4 regions of the Kitasatospora sp. NPDC051853 genome follow, and region 1 is predicted to be linked to each of the others. Evidence: riboswitches for the same ligand, from Rfam matches in the RefSeq annotation. Region 1 holds a riboswitch; each other region holds the start of a gene.
What was found. A riboswitch is a leader RNA that binds a small molecule or an ion and turns the genes downstream of it on or off. The one in region 1 is predicted to bind cobalamin.
Positions count from the first base shown of each region.

Region 2: linked by a shared signal. The riboswitch ahead of cobN (cobaltochelatase subunit CobN) and the one ahead of ACIA8O_RS07275 (prenyltransferase/squalene oxidase repeat-containing protein) in region 1 are both predicted to bind cobalamin.
Region 3: linked by a shared signal. The riboswitch ahead of ACIA8O_RS26635 (FecCD family ABC transporter permease) and the one ahead of ACIA8O_RS07275 (prenyltransferase/squalene oxidase repeat-containing protein) in region 1 are both predicted to bind cobalamin.
Region 4: linked by a shared signal. The riboswitch ahead of metE (5-methyltetrahydropteroyltriglutamate--homocysteine S-methyltransferase) and the one ahead of ACIA8O_RS07275 (prenyltransferase/squalene oxidase repeat-containing protein) in region 1 are both predicted to bind cobalamin.

Region 1 covers NZ_JBITBY010000002.1:579,975-584,946, reverse strand. Annotated here, with positions in the region: gene ACIA8O_RS07285 (energy-coupling factor transporter transmembrane component T) at 1-904, opposite strand, end outside; gene ACIA8O_RS07280 (SCO2322 family protein) at 944-1,672, opposite strand; gene ACIA8O_RS07275 (prenyltransferase/squalene oxidase repeat-containing protein) at 1,669-3,084, opposite strand; cobalamin riboswitch at 3,130-3,249, opposite strand; gene ACIA8O_RS07270 (aldehyde dehydrogenase) at 3,354-4,814, shown strand; gene ACIA8O_RS07265 (TetR family transcriptional regulator) at 4,830-4,972, opposite strand, start outside.
Region 2 covers NZ_JBITBY010000007.1:26,136-31,107, forward strand. Annotated here, with positions in the region: gene cobN (cobaltochelatase subunit CobN) at 1-2,772, opposite strand, end outside; cobalamin riboswitch at 2,895-3,017, opposite strand; gene ACIA8O_RS20590 (cobalamin biosynthesis protein CobG) at 3,230-4,507, shown strand; gene ACIA8O_RS20595 (RNA-guided endonuclease InsQ/TnpB family protein) at 4,559-4,972, opposite strand, start outside.
Region 3 covers NZ_JBITBY010000009.1:401,802-406,773, reverse strand. Annotated here, with positions in the region: gene ACIA8O_RS26645 (ABC transporter substrate-binding protein) at 1-111, opposite strand, end outside; gene ACIA8O_RS26640 (ABC transporter ATP-binding protein) at 123-1,061, opposite strand; gene ACIA8O_RS26635 (FecCD family ABC transporter permease) at 1,120-2,148, opposite strand; cobalamin riboswitch at 2,365-2,484, opposite strand; gene ACIA8O_RS26630 (SDR family oxidoreductase) at 2,639-3,553, shown strand; gene ACIA8O_RS26625 (acylphosphatase) at 3,584-3,868, shown strand; gene ACIA8O_RS26620 (amino acid permease) at 3,855-4,972, opposite strand, start outside.
Region 4 covers NZ_JBITBY010000017.1:45,763-50,734, forward strand. Annotated here, with positions in the region: gene ACIA8O_RS36325 (serine hydrolase domain-containing protein) at 121-1,269, opposite strand; gene ACIA8O_RS36330 (serine hydrolase domain-containing protein) at 1,312-2,487, opposite strand; cobalamin riboswitch at 2,699-2,937, shown strand; gene metE (5-methyltetrahydropteroyltriglutamate--homocysteine S-methyltransferase) at 3,076-4,972, shown strand, end outside.

The DNA of each region.
Region 1 (4,972 bases):
GCCAGGCCCACGGGTCCGGCCGGTAGCGGGTGCGGACGGAGCGGCGGCCGCCGAGCGCCAGCCCGGCGCCGGCGGCCAGCAGGCCGATCACCAGGACGGGCAGTGCCCAGCCGCCGCCGTCCGCGCTGAGCAGCCCGTAGCAGGCGGCGCAGACGCCGATCAGGCCGAGCAGGGTCAGTGCGGCGGTGGCCCGGGCGATCCGGGGCGGTACGTCGGCGGTGCGGCCGAAGCCCCGGCTGTCCATCGCGGCGGCCAGGCTGACGGAGCGTTCGAGCGCGCTCTCCAGCACCGGCAGGCCGACGCTGAGCAGCGCCTTGACCCCCTTGTCCGACTGGCCGCGCAGCCGCCGTGCGGTGCGCACCCGTTGGACGTCGGCGACCAGGTTCGGCGCGAAGGTCATCGCCACCACGGCGGCCACGCCCGCCTCGTAGAGCGCGCCGGGCAGGGTGCGCAGCAGGCGGGACGGGCTGGCCAGCGAGTTGGCCGCGCCGACGCAGATCAGCAGGGTGGCCAGCCGCAGGCTCTGGTAGAGCGAGAAGAGCAGCGCCTCCAGCGTCACCCGGCCGCCGATCCGCACGCCCTGCGCCCAGGCGGGGAGCGGGAGTTGGGGCAGGGTCAGGACGACGTGGGTGCCGCCGACGGCGGAGCCGAGCAGCACGGTGAAGACCAGCCGGATCGCCAGCACCACCAGCGCGAGGCGCAGGAAGGTCCCGTAGGAGCGGGCCCACGGCTCGGTGGAGCGGCGGACGGCGACCACGTACCCGGCGACGGCGACGACCAGCAGGAGCAGCAGCGGGTTGGTGGTCCGGGAGGCCGCCGCACCGAGGCCGAGCGCCCAGAGCCACCACGCGCCGGGGTGCAGACGGCGCGGGCCGATCGCGGAGCGGGTGGTGGCTGGGGGCACGGGAGACCTTCGAGGGGTGGGAGAGGGGGTGACGGTGGGTCAGGAGCGGCGGCGGCGGGCCTGCCAGACGGCCGCCCCGGCCAGCGCGGCCACCAGGGCGGCGCCCGCGACCACGCCCAGGGCCGGGCCGCCGGAGTCCTTGCCGCCGGAGTCCTTGCCGCCGGAGTCCTTGTCGCCGGAGACGGACGCGGATCCGGCGGCGTCCACCACGTCGCCGCAACCGGCCTTCGGGTAGCCGGAGATGGCGCACAGGATGCCGGCCGCGTCGTACCGCAGCGGCGGGGCCACGGCGGCCAGCACCTCGGCGGAGGTGGCGGCGGACGGGACCGCGGCGCAGGCGGTGCGCGGCGAGGGCGCGGGCGGGGTCTCGCCGGACGGGGCGTCGGCGGCGGTGCCGAAGTCGAGCACCACGGCCACCCGCTTCCTGCCGGGCTGCGCGGGGGTGGCGGCGCAGAGCGCGGCGAAGTCCCCGGTGCCGGTGGGGCGTGCGGCGTCCTGCCCGCCGTCCGGGCTGACCGCGAAGCGCCAGCCGTCCACGGCGCCGTCCGGCGGCACGTACACGGCGGGGCCCTGCTGCTGGTACGTCCAGCCGGAGCCGGCCGCCTTCCAGAACGACCAGTAGCGGTAGCCGGTGGCGTGCGCGGGGGGCGCGGTCAGAAGGGCGAGCAGGAGGGCGGCCAGGAGGGCGAGCAGGAAGGCGAGCGGGAGGGCGAGTGCGGCGGTGGGGGCCGGGGCCGCCACCGCCGCACGGGGTCGACGGGGCGTCACTTCTGCTCGTCGCCCTTGCCGGTGCCGTTCTCGGTCTTCGCGGCGGGCTTGGCCGCGCCGCCCGGGGTGTGGGTGCCGCGCTTGCGCTGGAGGCTGAGCAGCAGGCCGCCGCCGATGCCGATCAGCAGGCCGACGCCGATCAGCCAGAACGGGGAGAAGCCGCCGTTGTCGTCGGCCTCGGTGATGGAGGAGCCGGGGGCCTTGGTGCCCTTGGGGTACTCCGAGGCGGCGGCGCTGGCGGCGGCCGGCACCGACTTGGGCGCCGGGCCGGCGTCGATCAGCAGCTGGAGGATGTTGCTGCCGCCGAAGTTCAGCGGGTCGAGCTTGGCGGCCTGGGCGGTCAGCACCAGGGTGGCGGCGGCCGAGGCGTCGGTGCCGGAGGCGCCCTTGGCGGCCCAGGCGTAGCCGTTGCCGGCCAGCCAGTCGGCGGCGCTGGCGGCCTCCTTGGGGTGCCCGGCCTGGATCAGGCTGAGCGTGGCCCAGGCGGTGGCGGTGTAGTCGGGGGTGGGGGCGGCGCCGGGGGTGGTGAGCATCAGGTGCTGGCCGTTGGCGGCCAGCTGCTCGGCCAGGTGGGCGGAGACCGCCTCGGCGGAGGCGGCGCGCGGCACCGGGCCGGAGGTGGCGGCGGAGCAGTCCAGCGGCTTGGGGGCGGCGTCCACCCGGTTGGTGTTGGTGACCGGCAGCTTGCCGCCGGCCGCGGCCAGCGCGGCCTGGGCGCTGGCCAGCCCGTTCGGGGCGAGCGAGCCGTCCGGGGCGGGCTGGTAGGCGAAGGCGCCGCGCTGGCCGACGGGGGCGGCGCAGCCGAGCTGGAACAGGGCCAGGCCGTCGTAGGCGCTCTTGCCGTCCTTGGCCACGGTGGCCGGGTCGGCGCCGACGGTGAGCAGGGCGCTGACGGCCAGTCCGGTGGAGTTGGCGTCACCGGGGTTGCCCGGGTTGTAGGCCCAACTGCCGTCCGCGTTCTGGACCTTCTTCAGCCACTCGACGCCCCGGCTGACGGAGTTCTGGTGCCCGTCCAGCTTGCTCAGCGCCTGGACGGCCATGGCGGTGGCGTTGGTGTCCTCGGCCTTCGGGTCGCAGGCGCCGGTGGTCGCGGCGGCGGCGGAGGTGTCGGCCCGGAACGAGGGCCAGCCGCCGTCCGCGCACTGCTGGCCGGTGAGCCAGTTGACCGCCTCGTCGGCGGGCACCACGCCGGAGGCGGAGAGCGCGGTGAGGGCCAGCGACTGCCGCCACACGCCGTCGTAGGTGGGGTCGCCCTTGCCGTAGACCGCGGCGGGCGCGGTGACCGGGGAGGGGGAGGCCGACGGGGTGTCCGCGAGGGCGGGGGCGGCGGTGCCGACCAGCAGGGCGGCGGTGGCCAGGGCGGCGGCGCCCGCGCGGGCGGTGGTGAGCATGGCGGTGGGTGGACCTTTCACTGAGCGGTTGTACGGCGGTCCGGCCGGACCGCCCGTGGACCTCGACGTGGCCGCTCGCTCCCGGACGGGCATTTCGACTTTCACGGCTGCGGGTCAGTGCCGGAGTCCCACCGGCTTCCCCCGACGAGGAGCGGATGAAGTTGTACCAGCGGTTCAAGACTCTAACCTTCCGGCCGTCGCGCTCCGTACCGACACGGTCTGGACGCCGCCCCTCCCCACGGACTAGAACTGGTACCAGTTTTTCGGTCCGTCGGGTGGAGGAGTCGGGGATGACCGGGGTCGTGGAGCACGGCGAGCTGTTCATCGGGGGCGTCTGGAGCGCCCCCGCGGGGGACGCGGTGATCGAGGTGGTCTCCCCGCACACCGAGCAGGTGATCGGCCGGGTTCCGCACGCCGCCGAGGCGGACGTGGACCGCGCGGTGGCCGCCGCCCGCCGGGCCTTCGACGAGGGGCCCTGGCCCCGGCTGTCGCCGGCCGAGCGGATCGCGGTGGTGCGCCGGATCAAGGACGGCCTGGCCGCCCGGGCCCGGGAGCTGGCCGAGCTGATCACCTCCCAGAACGGCTCCCCGATCTCCTGGAGCGTGCCCGCGCAGGCCCACGGACCGGTGGCGATCTGGGACTCCTACATCAAGGTGGCCGAGGCGCACCCCTTCGAGGAGCTGCGGGCCGGGGCCTTCGGCCGGGCCCTGGTGCGCAGCGAGCCGGCCGGGGTGGTGGCGGCCGTGGTGCCGTGGAACGTGCCGCAGTTCGCCGCCGCCTCCAAGCTGGCGCCCGCCCTGCTGGCCGGCTGCACCGTGGTGCTCAAGCCCTCGCCGGAGACCCCGCTGGACGCGTACGTGCTGGCCGAGGTGGTCCGCGAGGCCGGGCTGCCGGAGGGCGTGCTGAGCATCCTGCCCGCCGACCGGGAGACCGGCGCGTACCTGGTCGGCCACCCCGGCGTGGACAAGGTCTCCTTCACCGGCTCGGTGGCCGCCGGGCGGCTGGTGATGGCCAGTGCCGCCCGCACCCTGAAGAAGGTCACCCTGGAGCTCGGCGGCAAGTCCGCCGCGATCGTGCTCCCCGACGCCGACCTGGACCGCACCGTCCGCTCCCTGGTCGCCTCCGCCTACCTCAACAACGGCCAGGCCTGCATCGCCCAGACCCGGATCCTGGCCCCCGCCCCCCACTACGAGGAACTGGCCGAACGCCTCACCGCCGCCGTCGCCGCCCTCCCGGTCGGCGACCCGCTCGACCCGGCCACCGCGGTCGGCCCGCTGGTGACGGCCCGTCAGCGGCAGCGCAGCCTCGACTACATCGCGCTGGCCCAGGCGGAGGGCGCCAAGCTGCTCACCGGCGGCGGGGTGCCGGCCGGTCTGGAGCGCGGCTGGTACGTCGAGCCGACGCTGTTCGGCGACGTGGACAACGCGAGCCGGATCGCCCAGGAGGAGGTCTTCGGGCCGGTGGTCTGCCTGACGCCCTACCAGGACGAGGAGCAGGCCGTCCGGCTGGCGAACGACTCCGAGTTCGGCCTCTCCGGCAGCGTCTGGACCGCCGACGTGGAACGCGGCCTGGACGTGGCCCGCCGGATCCGCACCGGCACCTACGCGGTCAACACCTTCAACCTCGACTGCGGCGTCCCCTTCGGCGGCTACAAGCAGTCCGGCGTCGGCCGCGAGTTCGGCCCCGAGGGCTTCGCCGAGTACCTGGAGACCAAGAGCATCGTGCTGCCCAGGGGGTACACCGCGCCCTGACGGGGGCTCGGGCCGTCAGAGCGTCAGCAGGCGGGCCGCGGTGTGCAGGTCGGCGCGGACCTCGGCGAGGGAGGTGCGGCCGGAGAGCCAGGCCAGCAGGGTGGCGTGCCAGGTGTGGGCGACCACGCGCAGGGCGGCCTGCTGGGCGGGGGTGGGGG
Region 2 (4,972 bases), on a different contig from region 1:
CAGGGCGACCACGTGCGGGAAGGCGTCCCGGAAGAAGCCGGAGATCCGCAGGGTGACGTCGATCCGCGGGCGGCCCAGCTCCGCCAGCGGGATCGGCTCCAGGCCGGTGACCCGGCGCGAGGCGTCGTCCCAGACCGGGCGCACGCCCAGCAGGGCGAAGGCCTCGGCGATGTCGTCGCCGGCGGTGCGCATCGCGCTGGTGCCCCAGAGCGAGAGGCCGACCGACGGCGGGAACTGCCCGTCGTTGTCGGCCTGGTAACGGTCCACCAGGGACTGCGCCAGCGCCTGCCCGGTCTCCCAGGCCAGCTTGGAGGGGACGGCCTTCGGGTCCACCGAGTAGAAGTTGCGGCCGGTCGGCAGCACGTTCACCAGGCCGCGCAGCGGCGAGCCGGAGGGCCCGGCCGGGACGAAGCCGCCGCCCAGCGCGTGCAGCACCGCGTCCAGCTCGTCGGTGGTGGCGGACAGCCGCGGGACCACCTCGCGGGCGGCGAAGTCGAGCACCTCGCGGACCGCGTCCGGGTGCCCGGCGGCCACCTTCTCCACCGCGGACGGGGCCCAGTCCTCGGCCTCCATCGCCTCGACCAGGGCACGGGCCTGCGCCTCGGCCGCGTCGGTGGCGCCCAGGGTCAGCGCCGCCTCGTCCAGGCCGAGCGCCTCGCGCAGGCCGGGCAGCGCGCTGACGCCGCCCCAGATCTGACGGGCCCGCAGGATCGCCAGCACGATGTTGACCCGGTCCTCGCCGGCCGGGGCCTGGCCGAGCACGTGCAGGCCGTCCCGGATCTGGGCGTCCTTGATCTCGCAGAGCCAGCCGTCGACGTGCAGCAGGAAGTCGTCGAAGCCGTCGTCCTCGGGGCGCTCGTCCAGGCCGAGGTCGTGGTCCAGCTTGGCGGCCTGGATCAGGGTCCAGATCTGGGCCCGGATGGCCGGCAGCTTGGCCGGGTCCATCGCGGCGATGTTGGAGTGCTCGTCGAGCAGCTGCTCCAGCCGCGCGATGTCGCCGTAGGAGTCGGCCCGGGCCATCGGCGGGACCAGGTGGTCGACCAGGGTGGCGTGGGCGCGGCGCTTGGCCTGGGTGCCCTCGCCCGGGTCGTTGACCAGGAAGGGGTAGACCAGCGGCAGGTTGCCGAGCACCGCGTCCGGCCCGCACTCGGCGGACAGCGCGGCGGTCTTGCCGGGCAGCCACTCCAGGTTGCCGTGCTTGCCGAGGTGGACCACGGCGTGGGCGCCGAAGCCGCCGTCGGCCTGCGCGGCCTCGATCCAGCGGTAGGCGGCCAGGTAGTGGTGGCTCGGCGGCAGGTCCGGGTCGTGGTAGATCGCGACCGGGTTCTCGCCGAAGCCGCGCGGCGGCTGGATCAGCACGAGGAGGTTGCCGGAGCGGATCGCGGCCAGCACGATGTCGCCGTCCGGGTTCTGCGAGTGGTCCACGTAGAGGTTGCCGGGGGCCGGGCCCCAGTGCTCCTCGACCTGCTCGCGCAGACCCTGCGGCAGCTCGGCGTACCAGCGGCGGTAGTCGGCGGCCGGGATGCGGACCGGGTTGCGGGCGAGCTGGTCCTCCGTCAGCCAGTCCTGGTCGTAGCCGCCGGCCGCGATCAGCGCGTGGATCAGCTCGTCGCCCTCGTGCCCGTCGCCGGTGAGGTCCAGGCCGGGGACGTCGGTGCCGATGTCCATGCCCTCGGCGCGCAGCCGGGCCATCAGCCGCATCGCCGAGGCCGGGGTGTCCAGGCCGACCGCGTTGCCCACCCGGGCGTGCTTGGTCGGGTACGCGGAGAGCACCAGGGCCAACCGCCGCTCGGCGGCCGGGACGTGACGCAGCCTCGCGTGGGCGACCGCGATGCCCGCCACCCGGGCGGCCCGCTCGGCGTCCGCCGCGTAGACGGTCAGGCCGTCCTGGTCCAGCTCCTTGAAGGAGAACGGCACGGTGATCAGGCGGCCGTCGAACTCCGGCACGGCGATCTGGGTCGCGGTGTCCAGCGGGGAGAGGCCGTCGTCGCTGGCCTCCCACTGCTCGCGGGACCAGGTCAGGCAGAGCGCCTGGAGGATCGGGCGGTCCAGCGCGGCCAGCGCGCCGGCGTCCCAGGCCTCCTCGTCGCCGCCGGCCTGCGCGTCGGCCGGGCGGGTGCCGCCGGCCGCCAGCACGGTGGTGACCAGCGCGTCGGCCTGCGCCAGCTCGGCCAGCAGCTCCGGCTCGGCGCCGCGCAGGGTCGCGCAGTAGATCGCCTTCGCCCGGGCGCCCGTGGCCTCGATCGCCTGGCAGAGGATCTCCACGAAGGCGGTGTTCCCGCTCATGTGGTGGGCGCGGTAGTAGAGCACCGTCACCAGCGGGCCGTCGTTGTCGGCCGCCTGACGCTCCAACGGGCCCCAGGCGGGCGCGGAGGCGGGCGCCGCGAAGCCGTGGCCGGTGAGCAGCACGGTGTCGGAGAGGAAGGCGCCGAGCTCGGCCAGGTTGGCCGGGCCGCCGTGCGCCAGGTAGGCGTGCGCCTCGGCGGCCAGGCCGGCGGGCACCGTGGAGAGCTCCATCAGCTGGGCGTCCGGGGCCTGTTCGCCCGTCAGCACCACCACCGGGCGCGGCCCGGCGAGCAGCGCGTCCAGGCCCTCCTGCCAGGCCCGGCGGCCGCCGAGCAGCCGGACGACGACCAGGTCGGTGCCCTCCAGCAGCGCGGGCAGGTCGTCCACCCCGAGCCGGGCCGGGTTCCCCAGCCGGTACGGGACCGGACCGTTCGAGGCGCGGGCGCTCAACAGGTCGGTGTCGGAGGTGGAGAGGAGCAGGATCATGCGGAGGCCCTCCCGGCCGTGACTTCACGCCGGGACGGCGGCGGGCACGAGGAGACGGCGGCGCGACGGAGCGCTGGTGTACGGCGCACGGGCACGGCGGAGCCTTCCTCGGGGTCCGCGCCCCGGGCTGGTGTGAGGACGGCAGGAGTTCCTGGCTCCCACGGCCGAACCGTGGTCACAGTGGCGGGACCGCACCGGATTCGCACCGGTTTCCTCCCCATAGCGCCGTCGCTGGCGTTGGCTGGGCTGTGCGCCCACCCGGGGAGCATCGTACGGGGTGCGCCCGGGTTGCGGACCAGGGTCCCGAAGGTCTGTCAGGTGATCACCGGTGCGGGCGGGGGAGGACGGGAGGGTGGACGGAGGGTCGGGTGGTCGGGGAGAGCGGGCCGTGCCGCCGGGGACGGAGGGTCGCGCGGACGTGACGCAGCGGACAGGAGCAAACCGGCGGAACGTGGGTATGCTCGCGGCCATGCCACCCACGCCGCCCGTCGCCGAGTCACGCCCCGGCGCGTCCGACCGCGACCGGGGCGGTGCCTCCGCAGCCGGGCGGGAGGCCGCCTCCGGGCCCGACCGCGACCGGGGTGACGCCTGCCCGGGAGCGCTGCGGCTGCACCGGGCCGACGACGGGGCGTTGGCCCGGGTCCGGCTTCCCGGCGGCCTGCTGACGGCCGCTCAGGCCCTCGCCCTGGCCGACGCGGCCGAGCGGCTCGGCGACGGGCGGCTGGAGCTGACCTCGCGCGGCAACGTCCAGCTGCGGGGCCTGGCCGAGGACGCCGGGGCCGAGCTCGGTGCCCTGCTGCGGGCTGCCGGGCTGCTGCCCTCCGAGACCCACGAGCGGGTCCGCAACGTCATCGCCTCGCCGCTCTCCGGGCTGGACGGGCTCGGCAGCGCCGACGTCCGGGCCTGGGCGCGGGAGTTGGACGCGCTGCTGTGCGCCAGCCCGCCGGCCGCCGGACTGGCCGGACTGTTCCTCTTCGTCCTGGACGACGGCCGCGGCGACGTGGCCTCCCTGGACGCCGATGTGACCTTGATCGCAACGCCCGGCGGCGGCGCGCTGCTGCGCCTCGGCCGGGCCGCCACCGCCCGCCGGGTCGCCCCCGGGACCGCTCCCGCCGCCGCGCTGGCCGCCGCCGAGGAGTTCCTGACGGCGGTACGAGCGGCTGGGGTGAAGGCCTGGTTCGTCCGGGAGGCCGCCCAGCTGCTCGACCCGGGCGCCGAGCCGCTGCCCGTCTTCGCGGGCGGCGCCCCCGAGTTGGGACCGTTCGGCGGCGGGGTCGTGGCCGGCACCCGCTTCGGCAGCGTGACCGCCGCCCAGTGGCGGGCGCTGGCCGGGGCCTGCGCCGGAGAGCTGCGGATCACCCCGTGGCGCAGCGTCGTACTCCCCGGGGCGACGGCGGTCGGCGAACTGGCCGCCGCCGGGCTGCGCCTGACGCCCGGTTCGCCCTGGGAGCTGGCCACCGCCTGCACCGGCGCGCCGGGCTGCGCCAAGTCGCTCGCGGACGTACGGGCGGACGCCGCCCGGGCGTTGGAGACCGCCGGGGTGCCCGGGCTGCCGGTGCACTGGTCCGGCTGCGAACGGCGCTGCGGCCACCCCGCCGGGGAGTGGGTCGACGTGCTGGCCACGGGATCGGACATGTACCGGGTGACGAACCATCGGATCTCTGCAAGGACCACGCATGACCTGACGATGGAACAGATGGCCCAGGCGGTAGCCGAGGCCCGGAGGACGAATTGACATCCTCCCCACCCTGAAGGACGGGGATTCCTGGCTCACTCAGCCTGACCGTCAGCGACGGGCAGGGCTTAGAAGATCAACACCAGCCGGGTTGAGACCAGCCCGGACGAGCATCACGCGAGCGGAGTTCTTGTCTCTCGGTGAGGAGACTCCGCAGGCGGTGCACGTATACGTTCTCATCGAAAGAGGTAGGCGGTGCTTGGCTCTCGCTCCGCAGTGCGCGCAGTCCATCGTGGTGTGCGCGGGGTGGACCAGGTGCACGGTACGGCCGTGCTTGCGGGCCATCTCGATCAGCGCCGTTTTGGTCGCGCCGATCGCGGCGTCGGACGCCTTCCTGGCCATGGTGGTCCTGGCGAGGAACTTCGGACGGAAGTCCTCCACGGCGATGTGATCGAAGTCGCGGACCACGCTCTTCGCCCACTTGCGGCCGGTGTCCTGGCGCTGTCTGGCTACCTTCTTGTGCAG
Region 3 (4,972 bases), on a different contig from region 1:
GCCCTCCGACGAGGCGGCGGGGGTGACCTCGGCGCCGCAGCCGGCCAGGCCGAGGGAGAGGCTCAGGGCGGCGGTGGCCGCCAGGGCGCGGCGGGAAGTGGTGAGCAGCACGTGATGGTCCCTCAGGAGTCGGTGGTGAGACGGTCGAAGAGCAGTTGGACGGCCCCGGTGACGGGGTGCCGGACGGGGTGGGCGCGCACCCCGAAGACCTCGGCCAGCAGGTCGGCGGAGAGCACCTCGCCGGGCGGGCCGGAGGTGACGATCCGGCCGCCGGCGATCACGTAGAGCAGGTCGCAGTGGGCGGCGGCCAGGTTGAGGTCGTGCAGCGCGGTGAGGACGGTCAGTCCGCTCTCACGGACCAGGGCCAGCACCTCCAACTGGTGCGCGATGTCCAGGTGGTTGGTCGGTTCGTCCAGTACCAGCACGTGCGGGCGCTGCACCAGCGCGCGGGCGATCAGCACCCGCTGCTTCTCGCCGCCGGAGAGCTGGAGGAACCCCCGCCCGGCCAGGTGGGCGGCCCCGACCCGGGCCAGCGCGGCGGCGGTGTCGGCGAGGTCGTCGGGGCCGGGGGCCGCTGGGACCGACCGGCGATCGGGGGGTGGAGGAAGGAGCGGAGTTGGGGTGCGTGCATCGGCGGTGCCGACGAGGGAGTCCATGCGGAGCATCGGCGACTGAGGAGAAGCCGGCGAGGTGCGTGCCCCGGCGCCGCGACGCCACCCCCCGATCGCCGGTCGGTCCGAGCCCCGGCGGTGCGGCAGGCGGCCCATGCCGACCACCTCGGCGACGGTGAAGTCGAACTCGGCCACCGTCTCCTGCGGCAGCGCCCCCACCCGGCGGGCGCCCTCACGGGGCGTCAGCCCGTGCAGGTCCTCGCCGTCCAGCAGGACCGTGCCGCTGCTCGGGCGCAGCGCCCGGTAGACGGTGCGCAGCAGGGTGGACTTCCCGCTGCCGTTCGGCCCCACCAGCCCGATCACCTGCCCGCTCGCCGCCTTCAGGGTGGCCTCGTGCACCAGCCGCGCCCCGGCGATCTCCACCGAGACCGCGTCGATCTCGACCTTCACCGGTGGCCTCCCGCCGGGTCGTGGGCGGCCTGCGGCCCCGTCCGCTCCCGGGCCCCCATCAGCGGCCGCCGAAGCTGTAGGCGCGTCGCCGCATCAGCAGCAGGAAGCAGGGCACGCCGAGCACCGCCGTGATCACCCCGACCGGGAGTTCGGCGGGGGCGAGCAGCAGGCGGGAGACGATGTCGACCCAGACCAGCAGCACCGCGCCCAGCAGCGGAGCGACCGTCAGCACCCGCCGGTGGCCGGCCCCGACCAGCATCCGGGCCAGGTGCGGGACCATCAGCCCGACGAAGCCGATCGCCCCGCTGACCGCGACCACGGTGCCGGTGACGGCGGCGGTCACCAGGAAGAGCGCCCGCCGGAGCCGGGCGGCGTCCACGCCGAGGGCGGCGGCCGTCTCGTCGCCCATGGCCAGCGCGTCCAGGCTGCCGGCGGCGGCCAGCAGGTAGACCAGTCCGGCCAGCACGGTGGCCGCCGCGATCGGGACGGAGGCCCAGGTGGCGCCACCCAGGCTGCCGAGCAGCCACATCATCGCGGTGCGGGCGGCCTCGCCGCGTTCGGCGGAGAAGACCATCAGCGAGGTGACGGCGGAGAAGCCGTAGGCGAGGGCGGTGCCGGTGAGGACCAGGCGCAGCGGGGTGAGGCCGTGGGCGGTGCGGGCCACCGCGTAGACCAGGACCATGGCGGCCAGCGCCGAGCTGAAGGCGGAGAGCGAGAGCGCCCAGACGCCCAGCGAGGCGAAGGCGCCGAGCAGCAGCACCGCGTTGGCGCCGACGGCGGCGCCGGAGGAGATGCCGAGCACGAAGGGGTCGGCCAGCGCGTTGCGGACCATGGCCTGGACGGCGACGCCGACGGCGGAGAGCCCGGCGCCGACCACGGCGGCGAGCACCGCCCGGGGCAGCCGGATCTCCCAGACGATGGTGTAGCCGGCCACCTGGTCGGCGTCGATCCGCCCGCCGGTGAGCCCGGCCTGGAGGAAGTGGGCGACCTGACCGAGGCTCAGCCCCGAGGAGCCGAGGGCGACTCCGCAGACCAGCGAGGCCAGCAACGCGGCGCCGAGGCCGAGGGCCAGCGGGCCGGTGCGCAGCGGTGGCCGGGCGGGTGCCGGGCCGGGCCGGCTGGTGGTGCCGCCGGGAGGTCCGGTGACGGTGGTCGCGCTGCTCAACGGCTGGGCCTTCGGTCGGGCCCCGGGCGTACGGGGGCGCGAGCGGCCGTGCCCCGCGCGGCGGCGGACGGCGGGCGTCCGCGCGCTCCGGCGGGCGCGCCGTTCGGCATCCCCTCGCAGTCCGCGGCGAGTTCTCGGGAGGACCGCGCCGCCGGGGGCGATCGGACTCACGGACCGTCAAGGTCCGTTCCACCGTTGCGGGTCAGCGCCGGGTTCTCACCGGACTTCTCCCTCGGGACGCCCTGGCAGCATAGCAAGGCTCACCTCACCTGTAAGGGGCCCTTCCCTGTGGCACCCGGCACATCCGGCGGCGCGCTCCGCGCGTACCCGAACCCGTCGCACCCGATCGGTAGCGTTCGCGACGGGACGACCCGACGGGCCAAGACGGGCGAGGACGAGCGAAGGAGCGGCCGTGGCAGGGGAACTGACGGGACGGGTGGCCTTGGTGGCGGGAGCCACCCGGGGTGCCGGGCGGGGCATCGCGGTCCAGCTGGGCGCGGCCGGCGCCACCGTGTACTGCACCGGCCGCTCCACCCGGGGCCGCCGTTCGGAGTACGACCGGCCGGAGACGGTGGAGGAGACCGCCGAGCTGGTGGACGCGGCGGGCGGGCGCGGCGTCGCGGTGGTGACGGACCACCTGGTGCCGGAGCAGGTCGAGGCGCTGGTGCGGCGGATCGACGCCGAGCAGGGGCGGCTGGACGTGCTGGTGAACGACATCTGGGGCGCCGAGCACCTCTTCCAGTGGGACACCCCGGTCTGGGAGCACGACCTGACGAACGGTCTGCGGCTGCTGCGCCTCGCGGTGGAGACGCACGCCGTCACCAGCCACCACGCGCTGCCGCTTTTGCTGCGCTCCCCCGGCGGGCTGGTGGTGGAGATGACCGACGGCACCGCCGAGTACAACCGGGAGAACTACCGGATCAACCTCTTCTACGACCTGGCCAAGACCTCGGTGCTGCGGATGGCCTTCGCCCTCGGCCACGAGCTCGGGCCGCGCGGCGCCACGGCGGTGGCGCTCACCCCGGGCTGGATGCGCTCGGAGATCATGCTGGAGACCTTCGGCGTCACCGAGGCCACCTGGCGCGACGCTCTCGGGAAGGTCCCGCACTTCGCCATCTCGGAGACCCCGTCCTACGTCGGCCGCGCGGTGGCCGCCCTGGCCGCCGACCCGGACCGGGCCCGGTGGAACGGGCGGTCGCTCTCCAGCGGGCAGCTGGCCCGCGAGTACGGCTTCACCGACCTCGACGGCTCCCGCCCGGACGCCTGGCGTTACCTGGTCGAGGTGCAGGACCCGGGCCGCCCCGCCGACACCACCGGCTACCGCTGACCCGGCGCTCCGGCCGGGTACGGTGGGCGCATGAGCGACGACCGTGCCCGGCTGACCGCCCTCGTCCACGGACTCGTGCAGGGCGTCGGCTTCCGATGGTCCGTCAGGGAGCGGGCGGAGGCGATCGGCGGGCTGACCGGCTACGCCCGCAACCTCGCCGACGGCGGGGTCGAGGTGCTGGCCGACGGCGGCCGGGACGGCTGCCTGCGCCTGCTGGAGTGGCTGCGCGGCGGCGAAACCCCGGGGCGGGTGGACTCGGTGGCCGAGCGCTGGAGCTCCCCGGCCACCGAGCACCCGGGCTTCACGATCCGCTGAGCGCCCCGGCCCCGGCCCGCTTGCGCCGGCCGTGCAGCACGCCGAGCAGCACCACGACGGCCGCCACCGCCATCGAGAGCGAGACCACCTCGCGGTTCTCGTCGTCCGTGAACATGTAGCCGATCACGAAGACGATCATCGCGATCGCCGCCCAGGTCAGCCACGGGAAGAGCCACATCTTCACCGTCAGCCCCTCCGGGTGCTCCCGCAGCAGGATGCCGCGCATCCGCAGCTGGGTGCAGCAGATCACCAGCCAGACGAAGAGCGCGATCGCCCCGGAGGAGTTCAGCAGGAAGCTGAACACGGTGTCCTTGAACGCGTAGTTGAAGTAGACCGCGACGAAGCCGAAGACCACCGAGCCGAGGATCGCCGCCACCGGCACGCCGCGGCGGTTCGCCCGGGCGAAGGCGGCCGGCGCGTCGCCGCGCTCACCGAGCGAGAAGGCCATCCGGGAGGCCGTGTAGAGGCCGGAGTTGAGGCAGGACAGGACGGAGGTGAGGATCACCACCTCCATGATGGTGCCCGCCTGCGGGATGCCGATCGAGTCCAGCGCGGCCACGTAGGAGCCCTTGGCGGTGATCGCCGGGTCGTTCCACGGCAGCAGGGTGAGCACCACCAGGATCGAGCCCAGGTAGAAGACCGCGATCCGCCAGATCACCGAGTTGGTGGCCCGGGTGACGGCCCGTCGGGGGTCGGCCGACTCGCCGGCCGCCAGCGTGACGATCTCGCTGCCCATGAAGGAGAAGACCACCATCAGCACGCCGGTGAGCACCGCCCCGGCCCCGTGCGGGAAGAAGCCGCCGGTGTCGGTCAGGTGGGCCAGACCGGCGCCCGGGTTGTCGGAGCCCGGCAGCAGCCCGAAGACGGCGAGCAGGCCGATCACCACGAAGACCCCGATCGCCACCACCTTGATGCCGGCGAACCAGAACTCGAACTCGCCGTACGAGGCGACCGAGCCGAGGTTGGTGACGGTCAGCACCGCCATCACGATCAGCGCCCAGGCCCACTGCGGCACGGCCGGGACCCAGCCCTCCAGGATCACCGCCCCGGCGGTGGCCTCCACCGCGAGCACCACCACCCAGAAGAACCAGTACAGCCAGCCGA
Region 4 (4,972 bases), on a different contig from region 1:
CGGTTCGGGCTGCCCGACGGAGGTGGAAGCCGCGGTCGATCCGGCGGCGGCCGCAGTGGAGGAGTCGGATCGCCGCTGCTCCGGCGGGGCCCGGGAGGGCACCCCGCCGGAGCAGCGGTTTCAGCGGCAGAGGGCCGCGTCGACCGTGTCGACCACCCGCTGCCCGGCGGCCGCGTCCGGGACGGTGGTGACGGTGACGGTCGCAGCCCGGCCGTCCTCGGTGGCGCCGCCCCGGGTGCGGTGGCCCGGGGAGGTGCCGCCGTGGCCCCAGACCAGAGCGCCGCAGCTCAGCGGCCGGCTCTGGATCCCCAGGCCGTAGCGGACGCCGGGACCGAACAGCTCGGCCGGGACGGTGGTGCGCATCTCGGCCAGCTGGGCGGCCGGCAGCAGACGGCCCGTCAGGAGTGCGCCGTAGAAGGCGTTCAGGTCGGTGTTGGTGGACACCACCGCCCCCGCCGCCCAGGCCATCGAGGCGTCCATCGCGGTGTAGTCGACCAGCGGCGCGCCGGGGGCGGTGCGCAGGTAGCCGTGCGGGTGGGCCTCGCGGATCCTGGTCTCCCCGACTGCCGGGACGTAGGTGTGACGCAGGCCGATCCGGTCGATCACCCGCTTGGTGACCTCCTCCCCGAACGGGCGGCCGGTGACCTTCTGGATCAGCAGGCCCGCCACCAGGTAGTTGGTGTTGCTGTACGCCCAGCCGGTCCCGGCGGCGAACAGGGCCCTCTGCGCCAGTGCTCCGTCGAGGAGTTCGCGCGGCTCGAAGTAGCGGTACTGGATCGCGGTGAAGTCGGCCAGCGCGGGCGCGTCCATGTAGTCGGGCAGGCCACTGGTGTGCTGGAGCAGCTGACGGACCGTGATCTTCCGGCCGTCGAAGCCGTCCCCGCGCAGCAGGCCCGGCAGGTAGGTGTCCACTCTGCTGTCCAGGCCGACCTTGCCCTCGGCGACCAGTTGCAGGACCACCACGGCGGTGAACGCCTTGGTGTTGCTGCCCGCCCGGATCTGCCCGTCGACCGGGACCGGGGCGCCGGTGGCCAGGTCGCCGGTACCGGCGGTGTAGCTGCGGCTGCGGCCGTCGCGGCCCTTGACGGTGGCCAGGGCGGCGGGCATCCCGTCGTCCTTCACCAGCGCGTCGAGGCGCTGCTGCACGACGTCCGGGCGCGGCCCGGCGGAGGCCTCGGCCGGTGCCGGGGCGAAGGCGGTCAGGGCGAGCCCGACGGCGGCGGTCGCCGTCACGGCGTACCGCAGCCGCTGCAGGGCTTGTTGGTTCATCAGGACTCCACTGGTGCGGGGGAACTGTGCCGTGGGCGGGGGTCAGCGGCAGAGCGCCGCGTCCACCACCTGCTCCACGCGCTTCGCGGTCTCGGGGGCCGGGATGGTGGTCACCGCGACGTTGACGGCGCGTCCGTCCTCGGTGACGCCACCGACGGTCTCGAAGCCCGGGATCGCCCCGCCGTGGCCCCAGGCGAGGCCGCCGCAGGAGAGCGGGCGGCTGACCAGCCCGAGCCCGTAGCGGGCGCCGGGGCCGATCGCCTCGGCGGGGACGGTGGTGCGCATCTCGGCCAGCTGGGCCGCGGGCAGCAGACGGCCCGTCAGGAGTGCGCCGTAGAACCGGTTGACGTCGCTGTTGGTCGACACGACGGCGCCGGCTGCCCAGCCCCAGGACGGGTCCAGCTCGGTGTAGTCGCGCAGCGAGCCGTCGGCGGTGCGCTGGTAGCCCTTGGGGTGGGCCTCGTGGATCGTCCTGTCCCCGGGGGCGGGGAAGGAGGTGTGGCGCAGGCCGATCCGGTCGATCACCCGCTTGGTGACCTCCTCGCCGAGCGGGCGCCCGGTGACCTTCTGGATGATCAGGCCCGCCAGCAGGTAGTTGGTGTTGTTGTACTCCCACTGGGTGCCGGGGGCGAAGTGGGCCTTCTGGGCCAGCGCGGCGTCCAGGAGTTCGCGCGGCTCGTAGTAGCGCCCGGGGTCGCTCAGGACGGCGCCCTGGTTCACGTACTCGGGCAGGCCGCTGGTGTGCTGGAGCAGCTGACGGACCGTGATCTTCCGGCCGTCGATGCCCTCCCCGCGCACCAGGCCCGGCAGGTAGGTGTCGACGGCGGCGTCCAGGCCGACCTTGCCCTCGGCGACCAGCTGGAGGACCACCACGGCGGTGAACGCCTTGGTGTTGCTGCCGATCCGTACCTGCCCGTCCACCGGCACCTTGGCCTTGGTGACGACGTCGCCGACACCGGCGGTGTAGCTGCGGCTGCGGCCGTCGCGGCCCTTCACGGTGGCCAGGGCGGCGGGCATCCCGTCGTCCTTCACCAGCGCGTCGAGGCGCTGCTGCACGACGTCCCGCCGTGGGCCGGCGAAGGCCTCGGCCGGTGCCAGGACCCCGGCCAGTACGGCGGTGGCGGTCGCGGCGGTGACGGCGGCGGCCACCCCTCGGCGGGTGGTGCGGCGGGTCTGGCGGTGGTGCTGCGGTGCGTGCTGCGGTGCGTGCTCGTTCATCGTCGGGCCCCTCCGGTTCGGGCGCCGGACCTCGTCCCGGCGCCCTCCCAGAGGATCATCCGACGCACCGTCAATCCGTCGCCGGCGAGGACGAGATGGCGCCCGGGAACGTGCTCCGGGGACCGCCCCGGCCCGGGACCGTGGTCCCGGGCCCCGTCTCGAATCCGCTTCCGGCATGCGGACGTGCGGGACAGGACCGGCGCGGGGGCCTAGGGTGGGAACCGCAGTCGGTTCGCCCTGACAGCCTGTCAGGTGCGTCGTAAGAGGGAACCCGGTGACGCCTTTCATCTGGCCAGTCCGGGACTGCCCCGCAGCGGTGAGTGGGAACGACCGCCGTCACACGCACTGGGCCCGTGACGGGCCCGGGAAGCGACGGCCACTAGGTGTCCGCCCTGTCCAGGACGGATGTGCCCGCGAGTCCGAAGACCTGCCACTGCCCGTGTGCACCCCGCACGCGGTGATCTCGGTGACCTCGTGGGCGGGTCGGCGGAACGGACGGGCACATCCTGGTGCCGCGTCCGCGCTGTCACACCTCCTCGCCCGCGCGCCCTCCCGGGATCGCAGCGCGACTCGCGAAGGAGAGTCTCCGTGACCACCAGCACCACCGCCTCGCAGGTCACCGTTTACGGTTACCCCCGGCAGGGGCCGGACCGTGAGCTCAAGAAGGCGGTCGAGGGCTACTGGAAGGGCACCGTCAGCGCCGCCGCCCTCCGCTCCACCGCCGCCGAACTGCGGTGCGCCAACTGGCGCCGCCTCGCCGGAGCCGGCATCACCGAAGTCCCCACCGGGGACTTCTCGTTCTACGACCACGTCCTGGACACCACGGTGGCCGTCGGCGCGATCCCGCCCCGCCACCGCGCCGCCGTCGAGGCCGACTCGCTGGACGGCTACTTCGCCATGGCCCGCGGCACCCAGGAGGTCGCGCCGCTGGAGATGACCAAGTGGTTCGACACCAACTACCACTATCTGGTGCCCGAGTTGGGACCGGACACGGTCTTCACCGCCGACTCCGCCAAGGCGGTCGGCGAGCTGCGCGAGGCGATCGGGCTCGGCCACCGGGGCCGCCCGGTCCTGGTCGGCCCGCTGACCTACCTGCTGCTGGCCAAGCCGGCCCCCGGCGTGTCCGCCGGCTTCCAGCCGATCACCCTGCTCGACCGGCTGCTGCCGGTCTACGCCCAGCTGCTGGCCGAGCTCAAGTCGGCCGGTGCCGAGTGGGTCCAGCTGGACGAGCCCGCCCTGGTCCAGGACCGCACCCCGGCCGAACTCAACGCCGCCACCCGGGTGTTCCGCGACCTCGGCGCCCTCACCGACCGTCCGAAGATCCTGGTCGCCACCTACTTCGACCGGGCCGGCGAGGCGCTGAAGGTGCTCGCCAAGGCCCCGGTGGAGGGGGTCGGCCTGGACTTCACCGGGCCCGCCGCGGCCAACCTGGCGGACCTCGCGGCCGTCGGCGGGCTGCCCGGCAAGCGGCTGGTGGCCGGGGTGGTGGACGGGCGCAACGTCTGGGTCAACGACCTGGAGAAGTCGCTCGCCACCCTGGCCACCCTGCTCGGCCTGGCCGACCGGGTGGACGTCGCGCCGTCCTGCTCGCTGCTGCACGTCCCGCTGGACGCCACCGCCGAGCGCGAGCTGGACCCGCAGATCGCCCGCTGGCTGGCCTTCGCCCGGCAGAAGACCGCCGAGGCGGCCCTGCTCGCCCGGGGCCTGCGGGAGGGCACGGACACCATCGCGCCCCAACTCGCCGCCAACCGCGCCGACCTGGCGTCCCGGGCCGGCTCCCCGATCACCCGCGACCCGGCCGTCCGGGCCCGGGTCGCGGCCACCACCGAGGCCGACGCACGACGCGGCCAGGCCTACCCCGAGCGGGCGGCGGCGCAGCGGGCCCGGCTGGCCCTGCCCGTGCTGCCGACCACCACCATCGGCTCCTTCCCGCAGACCGCTGAACTTCGGCTTGCCCGGGCTGACTTGCGGGCCGGGCGGATCGACGCGGCGGCCTACCGGGAGCGGATGGAGGCCGAGGTCCGCGAGGTGATCGAGTACCAGGAGAAGGCCGGCCTGGACGTCCTGGTGCACGGCGAGCCCGAACGCAACGACATGGTCCAGTACTTCGCCGAGCAGCTCACCGGCTACCTCGCCACCCAGCACGGCTGGGTGCAGTCCTACGGCACCCGGTACGTCCGGCCCCCGGTGCTGGCCGGCGACATCTCCCGGCCCGCCCCGATGACCGTCGACTGGCAGCGCTACGCCCAGTCCCTGACGGACCGTCCGGTCAAGGGCATGCTCACCGGCCCGGTCACCATGCTCGCCTGGTCCTTCGTCCGCGACGACCAGCCGCTCGGCGACACCGCCCGCCAGGTCGCCCTCGCCCTGCGCGACGAGGTCACCGACCTGGAGGCCGCCGGGGCCGCGGTCGTCCAGGTGGACGAGCCCGCCCTGCGCGAGACCCTGCCGCTGCGCGCCGCCGACCGGGCCGGCTACCTGGCGT